DNA from 3 places in the Sporosarcina sp. FSL K6-1540 genome. Region 3 is predicted to be linked to each of the others. Evidence: riboswitches for the same ligand, from Rfam matches in the RefSeq annotation. Region 3 holds a riboswitch; each other region holds the start of a gene.
What was found. A riboswitch is a leader RNA that binds a small molecule or an ion and turns the genes downstream of it on or off. The one in region 3 is predicted to bind S-adenosylmethionine.

Region 1 (3,277 bases), 410 kb from region 3:
CTATGCCCCGATAAAAACTTGGTAGCACTATGAACAACGATATCAACTCCAAGATCTAGTGGGCGCTGGTAAAGTGGCGACATGAATGTGTTGTCGAGAAACGTCAGACAGTCATTCAATTTTGCAAGTTCAACAATCGCTTCAATATCTGTAATGCCCAAACGCGGGTTGGATGGTGTTTCAATATAGATTACTTTTGTATTTGGACGGATTGCACGTGCGGTTTCATCTACATTCACTAGATCTACAAATGTATGGTCGATACCGAATTTCGGTAATACCTCGGTTACGAATCGGTATGTGCCGCCGTAGACATCTTCGGTAACCACGATATGGTCACCCGAAGAAAGGAGCATAAATGTAGCTGAGATGGCAGCCATTCCGGAAGCGAAGGCCAATCCGCGCGAACCGCCTTCTAGTGAGGCAATCGTTTTTTCCAACGCATCCCTCGTTGGATTGCCCGAACGGCTATAATCATACGGCCCGAATGCATCGAAGCTTTCCTGATGGAACGTTGAAGATAAGTAGATAGGAACGTTGACAGCACCTGTTTTTTGTTCGTAATCTCCGCGGGTCGAAGCATGGATAATAGTCGTTTCCAACCGTTCTTTATTCAAACTCATCGTTGTAGCACCCCGCTATTCAAAGTTGCAAACACTTGCTTCAAATCTGCGATCAAATCGTCAGCCTCTTCGACTCCGACAGAGAAACGTAAAAGTCGGTCGCAGACGCCACGTCGTATTCGTTCTTCACGAGGAATATCGGCATGTGTTTGCGTTGCAGGGTAAGTGATGAAACTTTCCACTCCACCAAGACTTTCCGCAAATGTAATGAGCTGCAGATTTTCAAGGAATGGCCCGACCGATTCACTATCGTTCAGCCGAAATGATAGCATTCCACCTTTTCCTGGATAGAGAACGTCCGTAACAAGTGGTTCATCTTTCAAATAATTGACGATTATTTTCGCGTTTTCATCATGCTGTTTCATTCTTAAATGCAGTGTTTTCAGCCCTCTGATGATTAGCCAAGAATCGGAAGGGGAGAGGACTGCGCCGATAGCATTATGGTTGGCGGCAAGTTGTTCGCAAAGTTTTTCACCTTTTGCAACGACAAGTCCCGCGAGGACATCGTTATGTCCACCGATATATTTCGTTGCGCTGTGCATGACAATGTCAGCCCCGAATTCAATCGGTCTCTGGAAATAAGGCGTTAAAAATGTATTGTCGACAATCAACAGTAAATCATGCTTTTGAGCCAGTTCTGCATACTGCCGAATATCAAATTCTTGCATGAGTGGATTGGTCGGTGTTTCTATGAAGAGCGCTTTTGTCTTCGAAGTGATCAACTTTTCGGTCTCGTTCACATCGGCGAAACTCGTATACGTTGTACCGATTGAATAAACGTCGGAATACTGTTCGAGCAAGCGATATGTGCCACCGTAAATATCTTCTGGGACAATCAATTCATCTCCAGGACGGAACAGCGTTAAGATAAGCTGAATCGCCGCCATACCAGAACTGCATGCATACCCTGCATCACCGCTCTCTAAGTTTGCAATTCCATCTTCCAATATGGAGCGGGTTGGATTTTTTGTCCGTGTGTAGTCGTAGCCAGTCGATTGACCGAGCCCCTTATGTTTGTACGCAGTTGATAAATAAATCGGAGGGTTGACAGCGCCCGTCTTCGGATCACTGTTGTTGCCTAATTGGACTAGGATTGTATTCAAACTTTGTTTTGTCATTGTAGTCACCCTTTTCTTTTAGATTACAAAAGGGGACCCTCTATAAGAAGAGGGTCCCCGAAATATCGTAGACTATCTTCTTATCTTCTAGGGAAATGAACACCTAAAGGAATTAGCACCGTACCTGAACAGGCTGGTTGCTGAGACGTCATAGGGCCAATCCCTCGGTCTCTCTTGATAAGAATCAAATTATGGAATTATGTGAAAAGAACAATTTCAATAACTTTATCATGACATGGAAAATAAAACAAGAGCGAATTATTAAAATCTGTCTTTCAGCAGCTGCATCCGTTGATTGAATAGACTTGGATATGATAAAAAGCCAAGCAATACACTTGTCACTGCAGCGGTCGTCAATAATAGGAATATGATGAGCAATTGGAACTGAACCGCTTGGATGGGGTCCGCACCTGCGATGATTTGACCACTCATCATACCTGGAAGTTGAACCAAGCCCATTGTCTTCTGACTTTCGATTGTCGGGATCATGCTTGCCTTGATTGCGTTGATGAGTTGTCTATGAATGGCCTGTTTTGGCGTTCCACCGAGAGAAAGGATGAGTTCGGTTTCATCACGATGCGTTTCAATCTCAGCTGTGAACCGGTTAAGGAATAGGATTGATAGCACCATTGAGTTGCCAATCACCATGCCGCTAATTGAAATGATGTATTGTGCGGTTGGCGGTACGATTTGAAAGCCTAGTAGAATACTCTGGGTTAGTACTTCTACAAAAAGTAATGTGACCGCGATTTTCCAAGTGATTCCCTTGATTGCTTTTCCTTTCTTACGGGTGTTTTGTGTTGCCGCTGCAATCATTAATGTAACCATTAACAAAATGTACAATATGTTTTCAGAATCGAAGACAAATTTAAGAATATAGCCGACCATAAGCAATTGGATAATGGACCGAATTGTCGCAATGATTGTGTCTTTTTCCAAATCTAAACGTAGAGTCTTTGATAGTAGTAAAGGTATGATTACAAATATAAGTGTAATGGATAACGTAAGATAGCTCATTCTACGCCTCCTTGCACAAACTGCTTCACAAATTCATTTGTTGGTGATTTCAATAAGTCACTTTCGCCAGTTTCAATGACTTGACCATTCATTAGAACCCAAGTGTAATCTCCAATTGATAAGGCTTGTTCTAAATTATGTGTTATCCAGATGATGGTTGTGCCATACACCCGGTTAATCTTGACGATTAATTCTTCGATTTCATGTAAAGATGTTCGGTCCAAGGCGGATGTGATTTCATCCAGTAATAGGATTTCAGAGCGGTTGATTAGTGTGCGAGCAATGGATACTTTTTGACGCTGACCACCGGATAATTCATTGGTTTTACGATGTAAAAATTGCACATCTAATCCGACGTCTTTTAGAATTTTAATGGCATCCTGTTCAGGCAATTTTTTACCTTGAAGTTCCATAGGGAGAGCTAAGTTATGATAGACGGTGCCTTTAATCATTGGTGCGCTTTGAAGTGCGATTCCGACATGGCGGCGTAGTTCAACGGGTTCATATGTGGAAATGAGT
Region 2 (3,277 bases), 310 kb from region 3:
GTGCGGAACTTGTTGTACAAACACTCGGGCAGCATAAAGAAAAATTGGTGGAGATTTTAGATATGAAGGGTCCTCCACGATTTAAACGTTTGGAAATGAAGTTACTTGAAATTTTTCAATCTGAACAATTTTTGAATGAATGCAGATGTGCCATGGGAGAAACGGCTTGTCTTATCGTTGTCAGGAAAGCTAATTACGTTTGGTGGTTTTCGGTTGGAGATTGTTTAGTATATCTGTTCCATTCGGAATTAATTGCCCTAAATCAGTTTCAACTTAACCAAAGGCAATTCTTTGAATGGATTGGTCAAGTGAATACGTTTGAGCAAGCAGTACCATGCTACACGTCAGGGACAAGGGAAATGAGAAAAGGGAACAATCTTATTTTTTTGACGACTGATGGTTTAGTGGAATGCCCGGGGGAACCTTTTTTGGATCCGTCAGATCTCGTTGCCGTGCTGAATGAAAAAGAACTTGATAAAGGGATTTCGCAGTTATTGATGGAAATCGAAAGACAAAATGTACGAGACAGTACGACAATTATCGCATGGAATGTGGAAGTAGAAAAGGAAGGTAGCATCCCGAGCGATTATCTCGGATGAAGGAAAAATGACGGGAGGAATTAGATATGGAAGCATCTGAATTAATTGAAATCAAAACCCTTTATTATAACTTAATTCTTGCATGGAATAATCGCGATGCTAAGAGCATGGCTGATCAATTTACAGAGCAAGGCGAATTGATTGGATTTGACGGAAGTCAAGAAATTGGGCGAAATACTATTTTTGCACATTTAGAACCGATATTTGTAGATCATCCAACACCTCCATTTATCAATGTCGTTAAAGATGTGTACTTTCTGAGTGCTGAAGTTGCGATGTTGCGTGCAATCGTCGGGATGATACCTCCGGGCGGAACAGAACTTGACCCAAATTTGAATGCTCATCAAACACTGATTGCAGTAAAAGAAAAGGATGGATGGAAAATAAAACTTTTCCAAAATACACCGGCCCAATTTCACGGAAGATCTGACTTGGTCGAGCGGATGACCAAAGAATTGAAGCAAGTATCTGATGTAGGCTGAAAAAAGTGCCCCGCACCAAGATAATACCAGTGCGGGGAGTGTTTTAGTTACTGTTCATGACAAAGGTAATCATTTTCTCTTCTTTTCATTTGAGTTCATTCGTTCGCGTTTTGGTTTCAGGGAACGGAGTTCAGCAAACTCGCGGGCTATTTCTTCATTCATGTCGCCCGGTTTTATTTTTTGGTTTTTCGGCGTTTGTGGTAAAGACCGTGCATTATTTCCGCCAGTTTTATTGTCATCTCTTCCCATAGTAACAACTCCTTTCATTTTTTCAGTGCCACGTTAATATGGCTTTCTAAAGAAATATTATTCAGCAGTTTTCATGCTGAATTAATGTGGAAATTAAAATAAAAATGTTTCTTTTGATTATTATCGTCAAAAAAGACGGTTTACAATAGTAGTTTTAATAGTATAATAGTAAATAATTGAATATTCTTATCAAGAGAAGCTGAGGGATATGGCCCTGTGAAGCTTCAGCAACCTCTGACTTAGTCAGGAAGGTGCTACCTCCAACAAGATTTTTTCTTGAGAGATAAGAACAGAGTGCCCAAATTAAACCCTCTTTTCTTGTCTTATAGAAAAGAGGGTTTTTTATATTGAATCATTTGATTCAAACCAAAGTGAAAAGGGAGAGACGACACATGCCGATCAATGTACCGAAACAATTACCAGCAGGAGAACTATTGAAGAAGGAAAAAATATTTGTGATGGATGAAGAACGCGCAACGTCCCAAGATATACGGCCTATGAACATCGCCATTTTAAACTTAATGCCTGAAAAAGAAAGAACAGAGTTGCAGCTGCTACGTCTATTAGGGAATACACCGCTACAAGTAAATGTTACATTTTTGAACACAGCAACTCATGATTCTAAAAACGTTAGTAAAACGCATTTAAACGCATTTTATACAACATTTGAACATGTGAAACATCGTCGTTTCGATGGACTGATTATTACGGGTGCCCCGATTGAGCATTTAGAATTTGAAGACGTTAATTACTGGAAAGAAATAACGGAGATTATGGAATGGTCAAAAGAAAATGTAACCTCTGTTTTACATATTTGTTGGGGTGCCCAAGCAGCACTCTATCACCATTATGGAATCGGGAAATTTGAATTGCCGAAAAAATGCTCAGGCGTTTTTACGCATCGACTATCCGACCCAACGATTAATCTTGCACGTGGTTTTAATGACGAATTTAAAGCACCGCATTCACGTTATACATCCGTTTCAACTGAGGAAATAAAAAATGATCCCCGTCTACACTTGCTTGCTAAATCAGAGGATGCAGGGGCATTCATCGTCATTTCTAAAGATAATAAACATATTATGATCACAGGTCATTTGGAATACGATGCGGATACGTTGGCGGAGGAATATGCACGTGATTTGCAAAAAGGAGTCGGTATTGATATCCCGGAAAATTATTTTCCGAATGATGATCCAAGCAAAGAGCCGTTGAATACATGGCGTTCCCATACGCATCTACTCTTCTCCAACTGGCTAAATTATTATGTGTATCAAGAAACACCTTATGAATGGGAATAACTAGTTAATGACAAATGTATCAATTAAACCACGTCTGTAGATTAACCATTTATTTGCATAAAATACTGGTGAGTAGGGCTTGATGACCTTCATTTTCACTGCATTATTTTCGGCCCGCTTTCGACTAACTATTCATGACAGATTTACTGAGGGGTCCGAGTGTGGCTAGAAGTGACTCCGTCACTTCTAGCCACACTCTTTTTAGTAATACTATTGCGAATAGTTGCCTGTCGCGTTCCTACACTATTCAAGTGGAAAATGCAGTTGTTTTGGAAGAATAGAATAGATGACATTCTATGAAGGGTGTAAGTGCCCGAAGATGCAATTTCGGGCACTCTTAGACGATGTACAATGCGATCCTTTCTTACTTTTAGCAAAGATTATACATCTAATCATGTGATACCTTATAGCAAGTGCCACTTCTTTACTAAAAAAAGAAAAAACCATATAGAAAGCTTCAGCCGCCAAAATTGCATCTTTGGCGGCTTTTCTCCGACTTGGATGTCAGCTATTCTTTCATCAAAAAAAGCATAAGCACTACAAGTACTTTTGCATCCAGACATCCCGCTAATTGAATAGAAGTCATTCAATCCGAAGCAATCCAAAAATGCAACTATACAAGTAGCGCCCGGAAGGTAATTATGTT
Region 3 (3,277 bases):
AAATAATCGTTCTCGTTTTCGCTCCCATTGACTTCGAAGCTTCAATTACACCTTTATCAATTTCCTGTAATGCAATCAACACCATTCTTGCATAAAACGGAGCCGCCCCAATAATAAGTGCCGGCATCGCTGCATCCGGTCCGCGGATTGTACCAAGAAGAAATTTCGTAAACGGAATAAGTAAAATGATTAATATGATAAACGGAATGGATCTAAAAATATTGACGAATGCTCCTGATATAATATTGACCAACTTATTCGACCAAAGTTGACCGGGACTAGATAGGAAGAGTAAAATTCCAAGTCCTAACCCAATAACTAAAGTGAACAATGTAGAAACCGCAGTCATATAGAGTGTTTCCACTGTTGCTTCCCACATTTTAGTCCAGTCGACATTCGGAAAAAGGTTTTCAATCATTACCGATCACCTCCGTCTGAACATCATTTTCATTGAGGTATTGAATTGCTTCCTCAATGATTGAGGAATCTCCAAGCAGCTGAAGTATCAGTGTGCCGTATGCCCCGCCATGTGTATGGGATATGTTTCCCTGCACGATATTCACATCGACAGTGAATTTCCGAATAAGACTTGCGAGCACAGGTTGTTCTGTCCGCTCCCCTACAAATACAAGCTTGATAAGCGTGCCGGCAGGAAATTCTTCCTTAATATGCGCCATTGCCTGCTTCGCCTCCACGGGTTCCGTCACTTGAGAGACAAACCGCTTTGTGATCGGTTCCTTCGGTGATTGGAACACATCCAGGACATCTCCCAACTCAACAACTTTCCCTGCCTCCATAACTGCAACTCTGTGGCAAATTTTCCGGATAACGTGCATTTCATGTGTGATAAGCACAATTGTCAGTCCGAGTCGTTCATTAATTCCTGTTAGAAGGTCTAGTATTGAATCCGTTGTTTCTGGATCAAGGGCTGAAGTCGCTTCGTCACAAAGAAGGACTTCAGGGTCGTTTGCAAGCGCACGAGCAATCCCTACGCGCTGTTTCTGACCTCCAGACAATTCGGATGGATATGCATTTTCACGACCAGCCAAACCAACTAATTCAATCAGTTCCGCCACTTTCTTATCACGCTCGGCTTTTCGTACACCCGCGATTTCAAGAGGGAAAGCGATATTCTCCTTCACTGTTCTAGACCACAGTAAGTTAAAGTGTTGGAAAATCATACTCACTTTTTTTCGTGCTTCCCTTAGCTCTTTCCCTTTAATTGCTGATATTTCTAGACTTCCTATTTTAACGCTACCTGACGTTGGCATTTCAAGACCGTTCAGTAGTCGAATCAACGTACTTTTTCCTGCCCCACTATAGCCGATGACTCCAAAAATCTCACCGTCAGTAATTTCAAGCGATACATTTTCGACTGCTGAAATACTACCTGGCCCTTCACCGTATCGTTTATTTATATCCGTTAAATAAATCATTTTTTTCACCTCAGAAAAATTGTTTTGTTACTAATTTTGTCTAGCTTCAGGCGCCACCCCCTCGGGTCACAAGGCAGTTCGCTGTGGTGGCTTAGGTACCGCCCCCCTTGTGCCTGTCGGGGCTGAGCGGCGCCTTCCGCTTTTCAATACAAAAAAGCCTTCCTGCAGACGGGCAGAAAGGCTTGACGTTATCGAAAATAAACGTTGTCCAATCTCTCATCTTTCAAAGCGTATGCTTTGTGTGACTTGGCACCATTTCACTTACGTGACGGTTGCCGGGCTTCGCAGGGCACTATCCCTCCACCTCTCTTAATAAGAGTGACCTATTCAATTGAATGTTAAGACGAAGTATATCAAAGTTCCATATCTATTGTCAATCTATTTCTTCAAGTAGATACGGTACTGATTGAAATGCATAAATTTTATGGGTTAAAACGCCATCCTTTTGTATAAGAAGGCAAGGAACGCTTTCGATTTCATAGTCAATTGCAATATTTTGTACGTAATTCAAATCTGCTTTCCCGATTGGTATTCCCGGTCTCATGACGGTAATAACTTCCATCATTTTAGATGCGACTGCACAAGTTCCACACATTGGTGTATATAAATAAAACGCTGCCACTGAAGACTCTTTCAAAGCCATCTCCCATTGTTCGCGTGTCCAAGTTTCCATTAATTCTACATCCTTTAAATTAGAAATTCCGGTCTGATTTTAAAATCCGCACCTTGTAGTATTGTAGCCAACACTTTGTATGGGGTCGTCTCCACTTCCCGATAAACCTTTTCTGTGTACAAATGGATTGCTGCCGGGAACTCTCTTTTGAATAAAACACGGGTCTTTTCTCCATCTTCATCCGCATCAACGAAGACAAATAGTTCATGTTCTTCGTAAGGTGCAAGCAATTCTTCAAGCCGATAAGGACTTACTGTGCCGTTCGTACAAATAATTTCGACAGGCTCAACAAGTATTCGTGCCAAACGTTTCTTATCCGAACCGCCCTCGACGATAATTACTCTTTCATCCGACACAAGAGGCCCCTCCTTCGCTCTTTTTTATATAAAGATGCAAAAAACGCCGAAAAAGTACCGGCGCCTTGTCTTAGTTATTCTCCGACAGTCATTTTTTCATACGCTTCAGCTGACATAAGTTCATCCAGTTCAGAAACATTTGAAGGTTCAACAACGATCATCCATGCATTTTCATACGGTGATTCATTGACAAATTCAGGGCTGTCTTCAAGTCCTTCATTCACTTCAATTACTTTTCCGCTGATTGGTGCATAAAGTTCTGATACTGTCTTAACAGATTCAACGCTTCCGAAAGGCTCGTCCGCTTTGATGTCATCTCCGACAGATGGAAGTTCAACGAATACGATATCGCCTAGTTCAGATTGTGCAAAGTGAGTAATACCGATGCGGTAGTTACCACCTTCGTCTTTTACCCATTCATGCTCTTCAGAATAACGCAGATCTTTTGGTGTGCTCATTCCGTATCCCTCCAAATAAATAGTTTCATTCTCTTCAATTCTGTCATATTTCTCGAATAAAGACAAGATAGGAAATCAGTTAGTCCATACTTTGTCGAACTCTTCTTCCTTGAATCCGACAGTCACCTTACCATCACCGAAGACAATTGGTCTCTTAATCAACATACCGTCAGATGACAGCAAGCTAATTTTCTCTTCATCTGTCATTGTGAGCAATTTGTCTTTCAAGTTTAGCTCTCTATATTTCGTCCCACTAACGTTGAAAAACTTTTTCAACTCCAAATCCGATGTCGCAATCATTTTGCCAAGTTCTTCTACTGAAGGAGGAGCTTCCGCTATGTTCACTTCCTGAAA

Region 1: it holds a riboswitch for S-adenosylmethionine, as region 3 does, so the genes downstream of both, MKY15_RS10375 (methionine biosynthesis PLP-dependent protein) here and MKY15_RS12410 (methionine ABC transporter ATP-binding protein) in region 3, are expected to answer to the same signal.
Region 2: it holds a riboswitch for S-adenosylmethionine, as region 3 does, so the genes downstream of both, metA (homoserine O-succinyltransferase) here and MKY15_RS12410 (methionine ABC transporter ATP-binding protein) in region 3, are expected to answer to the same signal.

The regions. Positions count from the first base shown of each region.
Region 1 is NZ_CP152018.1:2,228,551-2,231,827, forward strand. It holds gene metC (cystathionine beta-lyase) at 1-623, opposite strand, end outside; gene MKY15_RS10375 (methionine biosynthesis PLP-dependent protein) at 620-1,741, opposite strand; SAM riboswitch class I at 1,819-1,925, opposite strand; gene fetB (iron export ABC transporter permease subunit FetB) at 2,003-2,758, opposite strand; gene MKY15_RS10385 (phosphate ABC transporter ATP-binding protein) at 2,755-3,277, opposite strand, start outside.
Region 2 is NZ_CP152018.1:2,948,924-2,952,200, forward strand. It holds gene MKY15_RS13950 (protein phosphatase 2C domain-containing protein) at 1-599, shown strand, start outside; gene MKY15_RS13955 (SgcJ/EcaC family oxidoreductase) at 626-1,081, shown strand; gene MKY15_RS13960 (hypothetical protein) at 1,151-1,330, opposite strand; SAM riboswitch class I at 1,514-1,620, shown strand; gene metA (homoserine O-succinyltransferase) at 1,723-2,631, shown strand.
Region 3 is NZ_CP152018.1:2,636,879-2,640,155, reverse strand. It holds gene MKY15_RS12415 (methionine ABC transporter permease) at 1-418, opposite strand, end outside; gene MKY15_RS12410 (methionine ABC transporter ATP-binding protein) at 411-1,436, opposite strand; SAM riboswitch class I at 1,650-1,755, opposite strand; gene MKY15_RS12405 (thioredoxin family protein) at 1,810-2,109, opposite strand; gene MKY15_RS12400 (toprim domain-containing protein) at 2,124-2,465, opposite strand; gene gcvH (glycine cleavage system protein GcvH) at 2,540-2,923, opposite strand; gene MKY15_RS12390 (arsenate reductase family protein) at 2,999-3,277, opposite strand, start outside.